3 regions of the Bacillus sp. JJ1609 genome follow, and region 2 is predicted to be linked to each of the others. Evidence: riboswitches for the same ligand, from Rfam matches in the RefSeq annotation. Region 2 holds a riboswitch; each other region holds the start of a gene.

Region 1 (4,238 bases), on a different contig from region 2:
GAGTGCTGCACTTGATTTGTGTAAGGAAAAAAATGTGTTGTTTATTGCTGATGAAATCCAGGCTGGCCTTGCAAGATCAGGAAAAATGTTTGCATGTGAGTGGGAAGGCATCGAGCCTGATATGTATATCCTGGGTAAGGCACTAGGCGGAGGGGTATTCCCAATTTCCTGCGTTGTGGCAGACAATGATGTACTAGGTGTTTTCAATCCTGGTTCCCATGGTTCAACTTTCGGCGGCAATCCGATGGCTTGTGCGGTATCAATTGCTTCACTTGATGTACTGATCGACGAAAAGCTGGCTGAACGATCTCTTGAACTTGGAGAATATTTCATCAGCAAGCTTCGTGAAATCGATAACCCTATGATAAAAGATATCCGCGGACGGGGACTTTTCATCGGTGTAGAATTGACCGAGCCGGCACGTAAATACTGTGAGGATTTGAAAGAGGAAGGGTTGCTTTGCAAAGAAACACATGATACTGTCATTCGTTTTGCGCCTCCGCTCGTTATTAGCGAGGAAGATCTTGATTGGGCGATTGAGCGGATCAAGAAGGTATTATCATAATCAAATACACTAGAAAACCCGCCCATCGGCGGGTTTTTTTGTATTTATCTTGTGGCCCTTGGTTCTGCTGCTCTTTCTTCTTCTTCGCTTGGAGCGAAAAGAAGTCCAAGATTGATTAAACCTGCAAGTCCTACCAAGCCATAAACTATTCTGGCCAATGCTGAGTCCTGACCTCCGAAGATGGCTGCAACAAGATCAAATTGGAAGAATCCGACTAAGCCCCAGTTAATAGCACCAATAATCGTAAGAACCAATGCAATACGTTGAATACCACTCATGGATGTTCCTCCTTAAAATATTGATTCACATATAGGTTGATTCAGCAGGAAGATTATTATTCATCCCCACTGCACTTAACCATTACTCGTATAAAAAAAGCTGTAACATTTCACAGAACATTGGAGAACATTAAGAAGTGCAATATTTTTGCATTGCATACGAAAAAGGAACATAATTGGCGATAAGGAAGGTGATTTAAATGGATAATTTCACATTTTATAATCCAACTAAATTGATTTTTGGAAAAGACCAGCTGGCAGAACTGAAGAATGAAGTGCCTCAATATGGCAAAAAAGTTCTTCTTGTATATGGTGGCGGAAGTATAAAGAGAAACGGGCTTTATGATTCTGTCCTGAACTATTTAAAAGAAATTAGCGCAGAAGTATTTGAGCTTTCCGGTGTTGAGCCTAATCCGCGTATATCAACTGTCCGAAAGGGCGTTCAAATCTGCAAGGAAGAAGGAATTGAATTTCTGCTTGCGGTAGGCGGCGGAAGTGTCATCGACTGCACAAAAGCAATCGCTGCAGGTGCTAAATATGATGGCGATGCATGGGACCTTGTGACAAAGAAGGCGTTCGCATCCGAAGCACTTCCATTCGGAACTGTGTTGACTCTTGCTGCAACAGGTTCTGAAATGAATGCAGGTTCGGTTATCACGAATTGGGAAACGAATGAAAAATACGGCTGGGGCAGCCCGGTGACGTTCCCAAGATTCTCCATCCTGGACCCTGTGAATACATTTACTGTACCAAGAGACCAAACAATCTACGGAATCGTCGATATGATGTCTCACGTTTTCGAACACTATTTCCATTTGACTGAAAACACTGAGTTTCAGGACCGCATGTGTGAATCCCTGCTGCTGACTGTTATGGAAACAGCGCCAAAGCTTCTAGCAGATCTTGAAAACTACGAGCATCGCGCAACTATTTTATATGCAGGCACTATGGCATTGAACGGTATGCTATCAATGGGCTACCGCGGTGACTGGGCTACACATAACATCGAACATGCCGTTTCAGCGGTTTATGACATTCCACATGGAGGAGGACTTGCAATCCTGTTCCCGAATTGGATGAAGCACAACCTGAAGGTAAAACCAGAACGCTTCAAGAAAATGGCTGTCAGGGTCTTCAACGTTGATCCTGAAGGCAAGACAGATGAAGAGGCTGGCCTTGAAGGAATCGAAAAGCTGCGTGAATTCTGGTCAAGCATCGGTGCTCCGTCCCGACTTGCAGATTATGATATCGATGACAGCAAGATTGAAGTAATGGCAGATAAAGCAATGGTAAATGGAGAATTTGGCAATTTCACAAAATTGACCCACGAAGATGTGGTTGAAATTTATCGCAAGTCTTTGTAAAAGTCAAAAAGGACCCGGGCAAACCGGGTCCTTTTTCATTTTTTTAGGAAAATATACATAACAACACATCTCTAAAAAGGCTTGAAACACTTATATTATCCTTGTTCTCGGTTAAAAAATGTAACTAAAGAAAAAATTACCAATAAAATTTATAGGTCTAAATGTTTAACAAGATGGTTAACTGTGGTAATTCTCTAACTGTAAGACAATGGAGCTGAAGGGATATTTTACATAAATGGTCTTCACCATCCATGCTAATAGCAAACCAGCTGAAAAGCTGGGACGCAAAGCCAGGAGTCTAAGGCAGCCTAATTAGGCAGCTATGATCGTCCAGCCGCCATGGTATGAGAAATTTGTCCTGGCGGCTTTTATTGTCAAAAAAATCGCAGAATTTTATCGAAAGGGAGGAGAAATATCTAATTAAATAACTGAATATTCAGTCTTTTAAAAGTACAAGTATTCAAGATAAATAATTATGAAAAGGGGATTAAACATTTGAAAGCTATTAAACATGTATCCATTCTGTTATCCATCATGCTTTTGTTTTTCATTAGCCTGCCTGTAACTGGGACATTTGCAGCTGGCAATGCCGAAAATCAGGCTGTGAAAAATGGCAAAGAATCATCTCAGACTGATTCCGAAAAGAAAGAAGTAAAGAATAATCAAGCTCAAAAAGAAGCGTCAAAACCAAAGGTTCAAAATGAAAAAACAGCAAATTCAAATAACAACAATACTGAAAAAAGTTCAGCTGTAAAAAAAGAAGCTACACAGGTTCAGCAAGCGGATAATAAAGAAAAAACTGAAACGAAGGATGAAAATGCTAAAACAGTTGAGAGTGCATCAAATGAGAACGATACAAAAATGAAGGTAGAATCTGTATCGGAAAAAGTAGTGAATACAAATAAAAGTACGCAAATCCATTTGCACCTGAAGGATTGTGTAAACCCAACTGTAAGTGTCTTCGTTGAACTTAAAGGGGAATGGAAGGAAATGACCAATCCAGGAAGCTCCCCACTCTTTAAATTGCTGGATTCAGGAGAATTTGTAAAGGATGATGTAACGGCCTTTAAGCTTGTTTTTGAAGGTGGAGAAGAGTTAGTTGTTCCAGTTAGTGAAATTAAAGTGGGTGTCGAGGCAGAAGGAACGATCAACTATGGGCTGGAAAATTGTGACCTGGCCGAAAATGGGGAAACTGTACCGGATAAGGATGCAAATAAAAGTACTCAGATTCATTTGCATTTAAAGGACTGTACAAGCCCAGCTGCAACAGTATTTGTAGAGCTTAAAGGCGAGTGGAAGGAAATGACCAATCCAGGCAAATCACCACTCTTTAAATTGCTGGATGGCGGAGAATTTGTAAAAGAAGACATCACTGCTTTTAAAATTGTTTTTACCAGCGGCGGTGAGCTAGTTGTACCTGTAAGTGATCTTAAGGTTGGAGTCGAGGCAGAAGGAACGATTAACTACTGGCTTGAAAAATGTGATATGCCTCTGAAAAACACATTCAAGACATTAAGTTTAATGATCGATGACAGCAAGGGCAAAATCGACAGTGCTGCAGTAATTATGATGAATGGGAAACGCATTGAATTTAAGCTTGTGAATCATGTTTGGACGATCTATTTAACAAAAGAAGCGAAAGTGGAAATGCTAAGAGGACTCGAATTAACAAGCAATGGGCAAACAAAGGTCATCCCCTTAACCCAATTATCTGATGAAATGGTCCAGATTGAAGATGGCGTTCTAACCCTTCAAGTGAATTGGAGCATGCAAGGAGAGCTAGTAGGTGAAGAACATAATGAAGGTGCATTACCAGTTCCTGTGAAGAACTCTGGCTCAGGAAATACACCTGGAGTATCGAAGGATTCACAAGGTTGGGTTGGTGGCGATGTCCTTCCGCAAACTGGTGAAAGCAGCCGGGTGCTGTATTATATCCTTGGCTTCTTGATTGCAGCAGGTGGAGTTATGCTAAGGCTCAAGAATCCATTGAAGAATTAATTTGTGTAAAAACTTGAGAGGGGAAGACATTCC
Region 2 (4,238 bases):
AAGCATTTCATACTTATCTTGCCTTAGTTTTAAAACCCAATCATTAAATCAAAAAAAAGGAGCTGTCTTATGAAATCGACGAAATTAGGCGGGATCTCTGCCATCCTTGTTGGCGTGTTGTATATCGTAACGGTCATTATTGTGTTGCTGTCCCCTCCAGGAGAAAATGCTGTAGTTGACCATGTTACGTATATGAATCAGCTGGTAGCCGTCCATTATATATTAGGATTTTTAGGAGTGTTAGGCATCATGGTGGTCCTTACTCTTTCCAGGACCATTGAAGAGATTACACAGCACAGTGAATGGTATCCGTTCGCTAAAATCATGGCCATCATTGGATTTTCGTTATTAGCCATCAATAATTTCAGACAAACCGGATTGGACCATGAATTAAGCCATCAGGCAGTACACAGGGGCGGAGAAATTCTCGAAACAGTAGTCCTTTCATGGGCAGGTCTGGTGGAACTTAGCCCACAAGGATGGCTGGATTTTGGCTTTGTTGGCCTTTGGATCTTTACCTTTGGTGCCATGACCTTAAGAAGGAAAAAGCAAAGAGCATTATCCATCCTTGGAATGCTAAGTGGAGGATGTTTTATTTTGACTGTGCTTGGAAACGTGACCGGCCTCTCCATCTTCGTACAGATTGGCATGGGATTAGGAGGATTACTGTTTATTCCAGCATGGTTTATTTACAATGGGGTTCTCTTGGTAAAAGGAACATGAACATGGGGACGGTTCTCTTGTCGCAGACAGAAGGTATCCGAAATGGAAAACGTCTTTCTGCTCAGAAATTGAGGCTAACAAAAGAAGCACAAGGTACGTCCCTGTGCTTCTACACATGCCCTTCCTCTTTTAACACTTCTTCAAGGGCGGCTACTACTTCTCGGTCATAATGTGTGTCTACTAATCTTCTTAGTTCATTTAGTGCGTATTCGGCAGTAAACGCCTTGCGATAGGCTCGATCCTCTGTCATCGCATCGAAGCTGTCGCTGACGGCTATGATCCTGGCTTCAAGGGTGATTTCTTCTTCTTTCAATCCATATGGATACCCGGATCCGTTCAGTCTTTCATGATGTTGTTCAATAATGGCAGCGATGCCCTCATAATACAGATCCTTCACCATTTGGGCACCATCTATTGGATGGCGCTTAATTGCTGAAAATTCTTCATCTGTCAGTTTACCCGGCTTGTTTAAAATTTCAACAGGCGTATGTATTTTTCCAATATCATGCAGGATCGAGGATATATACAAATTTTCCAGAGTTTCTTTGGAAAGCTTGAGTTTTTTGGCAATTTTCATTGCATATTGAGACACTCTTTCACTATGTTTATACGTATATGGATCCTTCTGTTCAACCTCATTAACAATATTTTTCAGACGCTGAATACTCTCGCTCAATTGATAAAAAGTAGGCTCCGTTATCACCCATAAGTACCTAACATCTGTTAGAGTTTTAAAATGGATTGGCTTTTCAATATTCATCGCAGAGTAATAATCATGCGCCCCAAGTTTTATTTTCTCTCCGTCCAGTTCACATTCCAGTTCCCCTTCCAGGATGTAGAAAAACTCCATGACATCCGGGTTCTCACTTGGATATACGTAAAAAAGAGTATCCTTAACGATCGTCTGGACCATTACTTCTGATCCTCCGCCTCGCCCTAGTAAACTGATCGAAAAATGTTCAGCTTGGAATTCTTCAATATTCGTTCCTTTTTGGCCAAGATGAAATGGCACATGAACCACCTCTAACGAAAAATTACAAAAAGAGCCTATAGTAGTTCTATAGACTCTTTACCTATAATTGTAATTTATTTAAGTAGTTTATACAATCTTAATTTTCAGTAATTTAAAGACCTACGACTCTGACAGGATCAATCCAGACTTCCTTATCGCCAAAACGGACAAGTTGCCAGCTGCACTCCGCCGTAACCCCATATTCGGCAACCTTTTTAATTGTCTCATTAGACATCTCAAGTGTTTCATCATAAACTTTGCCGATGACCTTATCAAGGTCTTCCACGTATTTCTCGGTTCTGGCTTGATGCATCTCTTCTCTTTTGTTCATCTTTTCTTCCAGTTTGCTGATCTTTTCCCTGATTTTCTTTTCATCCTTGCCTTCCGCCGATAAAAGCAAGGCTGTCAGTTCATCTAATTCCTGGCTGATTTTCAGGAGTTTCGCATTAAGTCTCTCCGTTTCCTCTACCAACTTAATCTCTAATTTTGCTAACTTCTCATTTAGTTTTTCTTTCTTCTTTTCATCATTTTCCACTTTCGCTAATTCAGATAACACGATTTCCTTCTCTTCATTTATTTTTCTGATCTCTTTACCCTCTTCAATCTTCCGAACATCCTCCAAATAGTCCACCCTTATCTCGTCTGCCTCTTCCACACCTTTGGCAATCTTCTTTTCAATTTCCATATTGGTTTTCTCAATCAATTCCAATGCTCTCTGAACATCACGATTTTCTTCTGCTGAGGCTGTAGATGCAATTCCCAGAATCAATGCTACCGAAAACACAATAGACATTAGTTTTTTCATGCCTTCTCCCCATTCCTCTATTAGTTAAAATAACCCAAACAAAAAACCCACTTAAAACAAGAGGGCTCACGTGATCTGCAACTGGCTGGCTTAACGGGAAATCCTGTTTTAGCCCCTATAGCTTTGCGTCCTTACCTTTTCAGATAGGTTGCCCTAGTACTATTTAACTATCTAATGCAAATATATCAGGATTTTTCTGGAAAGTCTACTAAAAAACTTTAAATTCTGTATATTCTAACAATATCCGGAACATGGCGACGGTTCCAGCGCACCCTCATCGATCCCACCTTTTCTTCCAATCTGGCAGTGCAGGAAATGGATTATGAGGTTCTTGTTGATACCAGTAGGCGACGGATGCGATGTCTTCGCTCAAGGGTTTGTATCGTTTATATTTCGGGAAGTTTGGGTACCATCCTAGGGTTTGAACAGTGACTTTTAGGTCTGATTCAAAGCCGATGGCGTCTAGTAGGTGCCACCGATAAAGACTGTACTTCCGGGGCGCATGGTCATTGACAATTTTAGCTAACGGCATTCCTACGTAAGGGTAACTAAAGGCTTGCTCGTTGTTCTGAAAAGTTTGGTTATCTGACGTATCGACATTTGAAAAACCCCATGCCCCTCCGAAATAATCTTCCGTTCCCGTATCAGCCATGGTCGGGTATTCGGTATCTCCGTCCAGGTAAAATTTAACTTCACCTTCCCCCCACCAATTACTCGAAAGAGCATTCCAAGCCAAATATGTACCGACATAACTCCCCTTGCCCTTTATCCCATCGACAATCACATAGTTGGGATCTTCAATACTCGTCACGTTTTTGCGATACTGAGCATGAAAATAGCCTGCATCCTTTGGAACTTCCTTCAATTTGTATTGAATTTTGTAAGCTACAATAAACGAATCTATCGGCCCTTCGTTACTTAAGGTAAATTTGGCTCCTTCTCTAAACGGCATTTGCCAGTAGCAATTACAGCCTTTTCTTGGAGCCACCACGACTGGTATAGAATTAACAAGATGAGGCTGACTATCATGCCCCATTGCGAAAAAAGCTCCTAATGGACATTCTACAGAAGGATGTTCCTCATCATCCCAATAAATCCGCAACACAAGCTCACTATAGTTTTCTAGACTGCTAGTGATAAAAAAGTAATTTATCATCCCCATACCCTTAATGTCAGCCAACACTGCCGTTTCTCCTGATCTCACGTTAATAAAAGGCCGTACCTTATAGCCTTTACCAAGGTCAAGAGCAGCATCGCTATGTTCTAAAAAGGGATCTGAAGGATTAGGTTCCCATAGACAAGCCTTTCCTTTCTCACCTGTCGGATTTTCCGGTGATATTTGCCGTGTCGTTCCACCTAAGTCAAATGGTAAGTTGCCAAGCATACTCATTTAGAAATCCTCCCTTACATTCTGGTTATAAATTTTTCGGAAAAATTCATAACCCTTGTTATAGGCTTCAACAGCTTCTTCCACTGGACTTGCCATAAGCTTTACTTTATCTTTTAATAATCCAGCAACAGAATCTAGTGATTCAATGACTCCCACACTCAACCCAGCAACAATAGCAGCCCCCATTGCTGCTTGCTCCTCCGTATCACAAACATAGATATCACTTTGAAAGATATTTGCCTGCATTTGCAAAAGCACCATACTTTTTGCGCCTCCACCAGAGGAAATAACTCGATCATAGGTCAGTC
Region 3 (4,238 bases), on a different contig from region 2:
GAAGCCATTTCAGGAGTCGTCATTGAAAATGAAGGCGACTTCTTTAAAGCTGCTGAGTTGATTATACATAAGGGCGTCGAGAAGGTCGTCATCAGCAGGGGAGACAATGGGCTGATTTATTTTTCATCTAAAGGAGAAGCGGGCGTGCTTATCCCGCCGAGCATATCCGTGATCGATGTGACCGGAGCTGGGGATTCCCTGGCAGCAGGAATTATCTATGCTCACCTAAATGGGATCCAAACAGAGGATGCCTGCAAAATAGGCATGGCTTGCTCGATTCTTACCTTGCAGACAATTGAAACAGTGAATCCAATTTTAAATAATAAACAATTGCTCGACACGTATAAACAAAACTTTAAATAAGAGGGATATAGGATGCTAGAGAAGTGGCTTGAATTTTCACAGGAAGTAATCGAAGCAAGAGAAAAGGGCAAGCCTATTGTTGCCCTTGAGTCTACCATTATCTCTCATGGAATGCCTTATCCACAGAATATCCACACAGCAAGAGAAGTTGAGGAAATCATCCGGGAAAATGGAGCAGTTCCTGCTACGATTGCCATCCTTGACGGAAAAATAAAGATTGGCTTGTCAAATGACGAGCTGGAATATTTGGGACAGAGCAAGGATGTTGAAAAAGCGAGCAGGCGTGACCTGCCATACTTATTGTCCTCCAAGAAAAATGGTGCGACTACAGTAGCGGCAACCATGATTTGCGCAGAGTTAGCCGGAATTGAAGTGTTTGTCACAGGGGGAATTGGCGGCGTCCACCGAGAAGCAGAATTGACAATGGATATTTCCGCTGACCTTCAGGAGCTCGCAAATACAAATGTAGCCGTCGTCTGTGCAGGCGCGAAGTCTATTCTAGATCTGGGATTGACACTTGAATATCTGGAAACATACGGAGTTCCAGTCGTAGGCTTTGGAACGGACACATTGCCAGCGTTTTATACGAGGACGAGTCCATTCAATGTGAATTACCGCCTGGATACAACCGCTGAAGTTGCAGATATGATCCGGACAAAATGGGAGCTGGGGCTGAATGGGGGCGTCGTGGTGGCAAACCCGATTCCCGAAGAACATGCTCTAGAGGAAAGCCTAATCAATAGTGTCATAGAAAAAGCACTGGCTGAAGCGAAAGAAAATCAAATCGGCGGCAAACAGGTTACTCCGTTCCTGCTGGGAAAAGTAAAAGAATTAACAGAAGGAAAGAGTCTTGCTGCAAATATCGCGCTTGTCAAAAACAATGCCAGGGTAGGAGCGATGATCGCTGTCAGCCTTGCAAAATAGAGCAAATAGAGAATCAGCCATGATGCTGGTTCTTTTTTTTTATGCGTCGCTATCACTGATGGATATTTTATGAATTGTAAGTTACTGAAAAGTCTTGATACATAACCATGTCTAAGAATAACGCACTCTAATGCAATAAATTTTAAAAATTGGTCTAAATAGATTGGCGTAGTTGTATTTTATTAGTAACAAAAAAATAGTTGGGAGGATGAGAGGGCAGGGTGACTGAGGATACTCGCCAAAAGTACTTGATTTGTTTTTGCTATCATTTGTCGTGATTAATATTATTCTTGAATTTCACAAAGTCCAAATAAAAGGAAAAATCTTCTTTGCTGATTCCGTTCTTTATCGCTTCATCCACAAGCAAGAGCCACTCCTGATCAATTGGAATACCATTCTTGTTGACCTTTATCTCGTGCCCCATTAAATATTCAACCGTAGTGTCCAGCGTTTTGGCCAGACGAGATAACACTTGCAGGGAGGGATTCTTCTGAATGCCTCTTTCAATATAACTAAGATAAGATTTCGACACATTTGCTTTTTCAGATAGCTCAGTGATCGAGTACTTTTTTCTTATCCGCAGACTTTTAATTTTCTCTCCAACCATCATATGATTATTCTCCTTAAAATCAATTCATCTATTCATTATAACGAACATTTGAGTTCTTTTAAAAATACAAGAATGTAAGAAAAACAGAGTATATTCTTTAAAACGAACGAATAAAGTGAGTTTTTGGGATAATTCGGCATTTTTTAGACTTTTTCATAAATGATTCTATTGAACTATACTTTATAAAGAACGTAGGCGGCTTTTATTCTTGCCCAGGAGGTTTTGAAGGGGATGTACAGAAAAAACTGTGATCGATGCAATCGTCCATCGTATAGCAGCAATGAGGTAGGGGAGTGGCTTTGCCCTGTTTGTGGTCATGATTTAACTAGATATCCCTTTTTTCAAGCAGTAACTCTTGAAAAAGTGGCCATTTTAAACCGATGGAATAACGCTCCATATAAAAAAGAAACTACTCGTAGAGAGTCCGCCAATAATTTTTGGGGGTAAGAATAAAAAAACTGTTCAACAATTAGGTATAAAATATGACAAAAAAGTCCTTATAAATGCTTGAAATTTCTGAAAACTTACCAAGACAACAAGTGTTTTTTGTAATTCTGTGGAAAAAAAAAGAAATAATCGATAAAAAGTAACCGACAAATACCTACATTATAAATAAAAAGAACCATATACAATGATATTGGGAGTTAAGGATATGAAAAAAGGCACAGAAAAAGGCAAACTTGTTGAAAAACTAGGACGCAAAGTCACGGATCTAAGGTGCAATGTACTATGATGGCCGGACTGCCTGGAATACAAATAGTATTTTGGGGGGAAGAAAGTGATTAGTGAGAAGGCAATTTTCGAAGAACTGGATACAGAATGGATGCAGTTAATCATGGAAGCACTAGAAATGGGCTTAAATAAAGAGGAAATTCGAGAGTTTTTAACAAACTTCAATGGCCAATCAGTTGGTACTGAGCTTTAAAACCTACATATATAATAAAAAATTGATCAAGCAGCTCTTTTTGGAGGTGCTTTTTATTTTTAGGAGAGTTGCATGCGATCCTAAGGGCGGTGTGTTGATTTGCACAAAACAAAGAAAAAGGACAGCCTAGGCTATCCACCGAACGTTACTTATTATGAATTCTCCATTTATTGAATTCCAGAAACTCACGGAATTGATCTTTGGAAATTCCAGAATCCATTGCCTCTTTAACAAGGTTCACCCAATCAGAATCCATATTCTCCTTGTCTGGCTGTTCGTGGATTAAATGGTCCACAGGGATATGAAGGACAGCAGCGATTTTCTCTAAGAATTGGATTGAAGGGTTCGTTTGAAGATTGCGCTCCAAAGAGCTTAAATATGATTTCGCGACGCCAGCTTGTTCGGCCAGTTCGGATAACGACATTTTCTTTTCAAGTCGAAGTTTTTTAACGCGCTCACCGATCATAGTTATCCACACCTTATCAATTTATATTTATATCATAACAAATCATTTTAAACAGTTCCATATTAAGAACATCTTATAGAACAATTATAACCAATTTATTTTTCCTATAGGGTACTTTTTTGAAGTTTTTGCAGAGCTCATGTTGGGAAAATTAGTGGAATTTCAATCACTAATTTTATATCGACTTAATTTTACAGGATTTAAGTCTCAGAATCATGATAATCATAGGCGCTGTTACCTCGGGCAATCGGGAAGCATCCCACGTCTGCGGGGTAAAATAATCATTCTTGCGGACTACCTAGGTCTTCCCTGAACCGCATTTTCCGGAGGACACTGAACAGCTTCTTGGAATGAACCACGCACGATGGAAAGGCAGCAGCATTTTCTGTTCCAATCAACAGAGCTGCCAAAGTCGCGGCCAACTGTAGAGATAATCCTAGTTTTGAGCATTTTAATCCCAGTTACAGTATTTTTAATCCCAGTTTCTCCGTTTTTAATCCCATTTCAGCAGAAGTAGTCTCGCAACTAAAAAAACAAAAGCACTCTGTTCCTTAACTGAACCATTTAATAAGAGTCTTTAGCACCACATTTGTTCTCAAAACCCGGAAAAAAAGGTAAAATGATAGCAATCAGTATAGGCACGGGGGAATATGATGCAGAAAAAGTATTTGTTGATATATGAAGAGATCGCGAGAATGATTCAAGAGGGCCATTATCAGCCGAAAACAATCCTGCCGTCAGAAAATGAATTTGCTGACAGCTATAAAACTTCGAGGGAGACCATTAGGAAAGCATTGAATTTGCTTGCGCAGAATGGATTTATCCAGAAGATTCGCGGGAAGGGCTCGCTGGTGCTGGATTTAAAAAGGCATCAGTTCCCGATTTCCGGGCTGGTAAGCTTCAAGGAGCTCGCCGAAAACATGGGAGGCAAGGCTGAAACGAATGTTGAG

The links. Region 2 has a riboswitch for cyclic di-GMP ahead of V7654_RS18940 (hypothetical protein). Riboswitches for the same ligand answer to the same signal wherever they lie in the genome.
Region 1: another riboswitch for cyclic di-GMP. It lies ahead of V7654_RS18020 (LPXTG cell wall anchor domain-containing protein); the one in region 2 lies ahead of V7654_RS18940 (hypothetical protein).
Region 3: another riboswitch for cyclic di-GMP. It lies ahead of V7654_RS07265 (anti-repressor SinI family protein); the one in region 2 lies ahead of V7654_RS18940 (hypothetical protein).

The regions. Positions count from the first base shown of each region.
Region 1 covers NZ_JBALSS010000025.1:46,799-51,036, forward strand. The annotation lists gene V7654_RS18005 (ornithine--oxo-acid transaminase) at 1-565, shown strand, start outside; gene V7654_RS18010 (DUF378 domain-containing protein) at 610-843, opposite strand; gene V7654_RS18015 (iron-containing alcohol dehydrogenase) at 1,044-2,207, shown strand; cyclic di-GMP riboswitch class I at 2,457-2,549, shown strand; gene V7654_RS18020 (LPXTG cell wall anchor domain-containing protein) at 2,703-4,205, shown strand.
Region 2 covers NZ_JBALSS010000026.1:29,068-33,305, reverse strand. The annotation lists gene V7654_RS18955 (TetR family transcriptional regulator) at 1-47, shown strand, start outside; gene V7654_RS18950 (hypothetical protein) at 70-723, shown strand; gene V7654_RS18945 (HD-GYP domain-containing protein) at 833-1,735, opposite strand; gene V7654_RS18940 (hypothetical protein) at 1,848-2,540, opposite strand; cyclic di-GMP riboswitch class I at 2,614-2,703, opposite strand; gene V7654_RS18935 (glycoside hydrolase family 172 protein) at 2,815-3,930, opposite strand; gene xylB (xylulokinase) at 3,931-4,238, opposite strand, start outside.
Region 3 covers NZ_JBALSS010000006.1:532,071-536,308, forward strand. The annotation lists gene V7654_RS07250 (carbohydrate kinase) at 1-363, shown strand, start outside; gene V7654_RS07255 (pseudouridine-5'-phosphate glycosidase) at 376-1,287, shown strand; gene V7654_RS07260 (helix-turn-helix domain-containing protein) at 1,553-1,897, opposite strand; cyclic di-GMP riboswitch class I at 2,561-2,646, shown strand; gene V7654_RS07265 (anti-repressor SinI family protein) at 2,676-2,822, shown strand; gene V7654_RS07270 (helix-turn-helix domain-containing protein) at 2,968-3,288, opposite strand; gene treR (trehalose operon repressor) at 3,942-4,238, shown strand, end outside.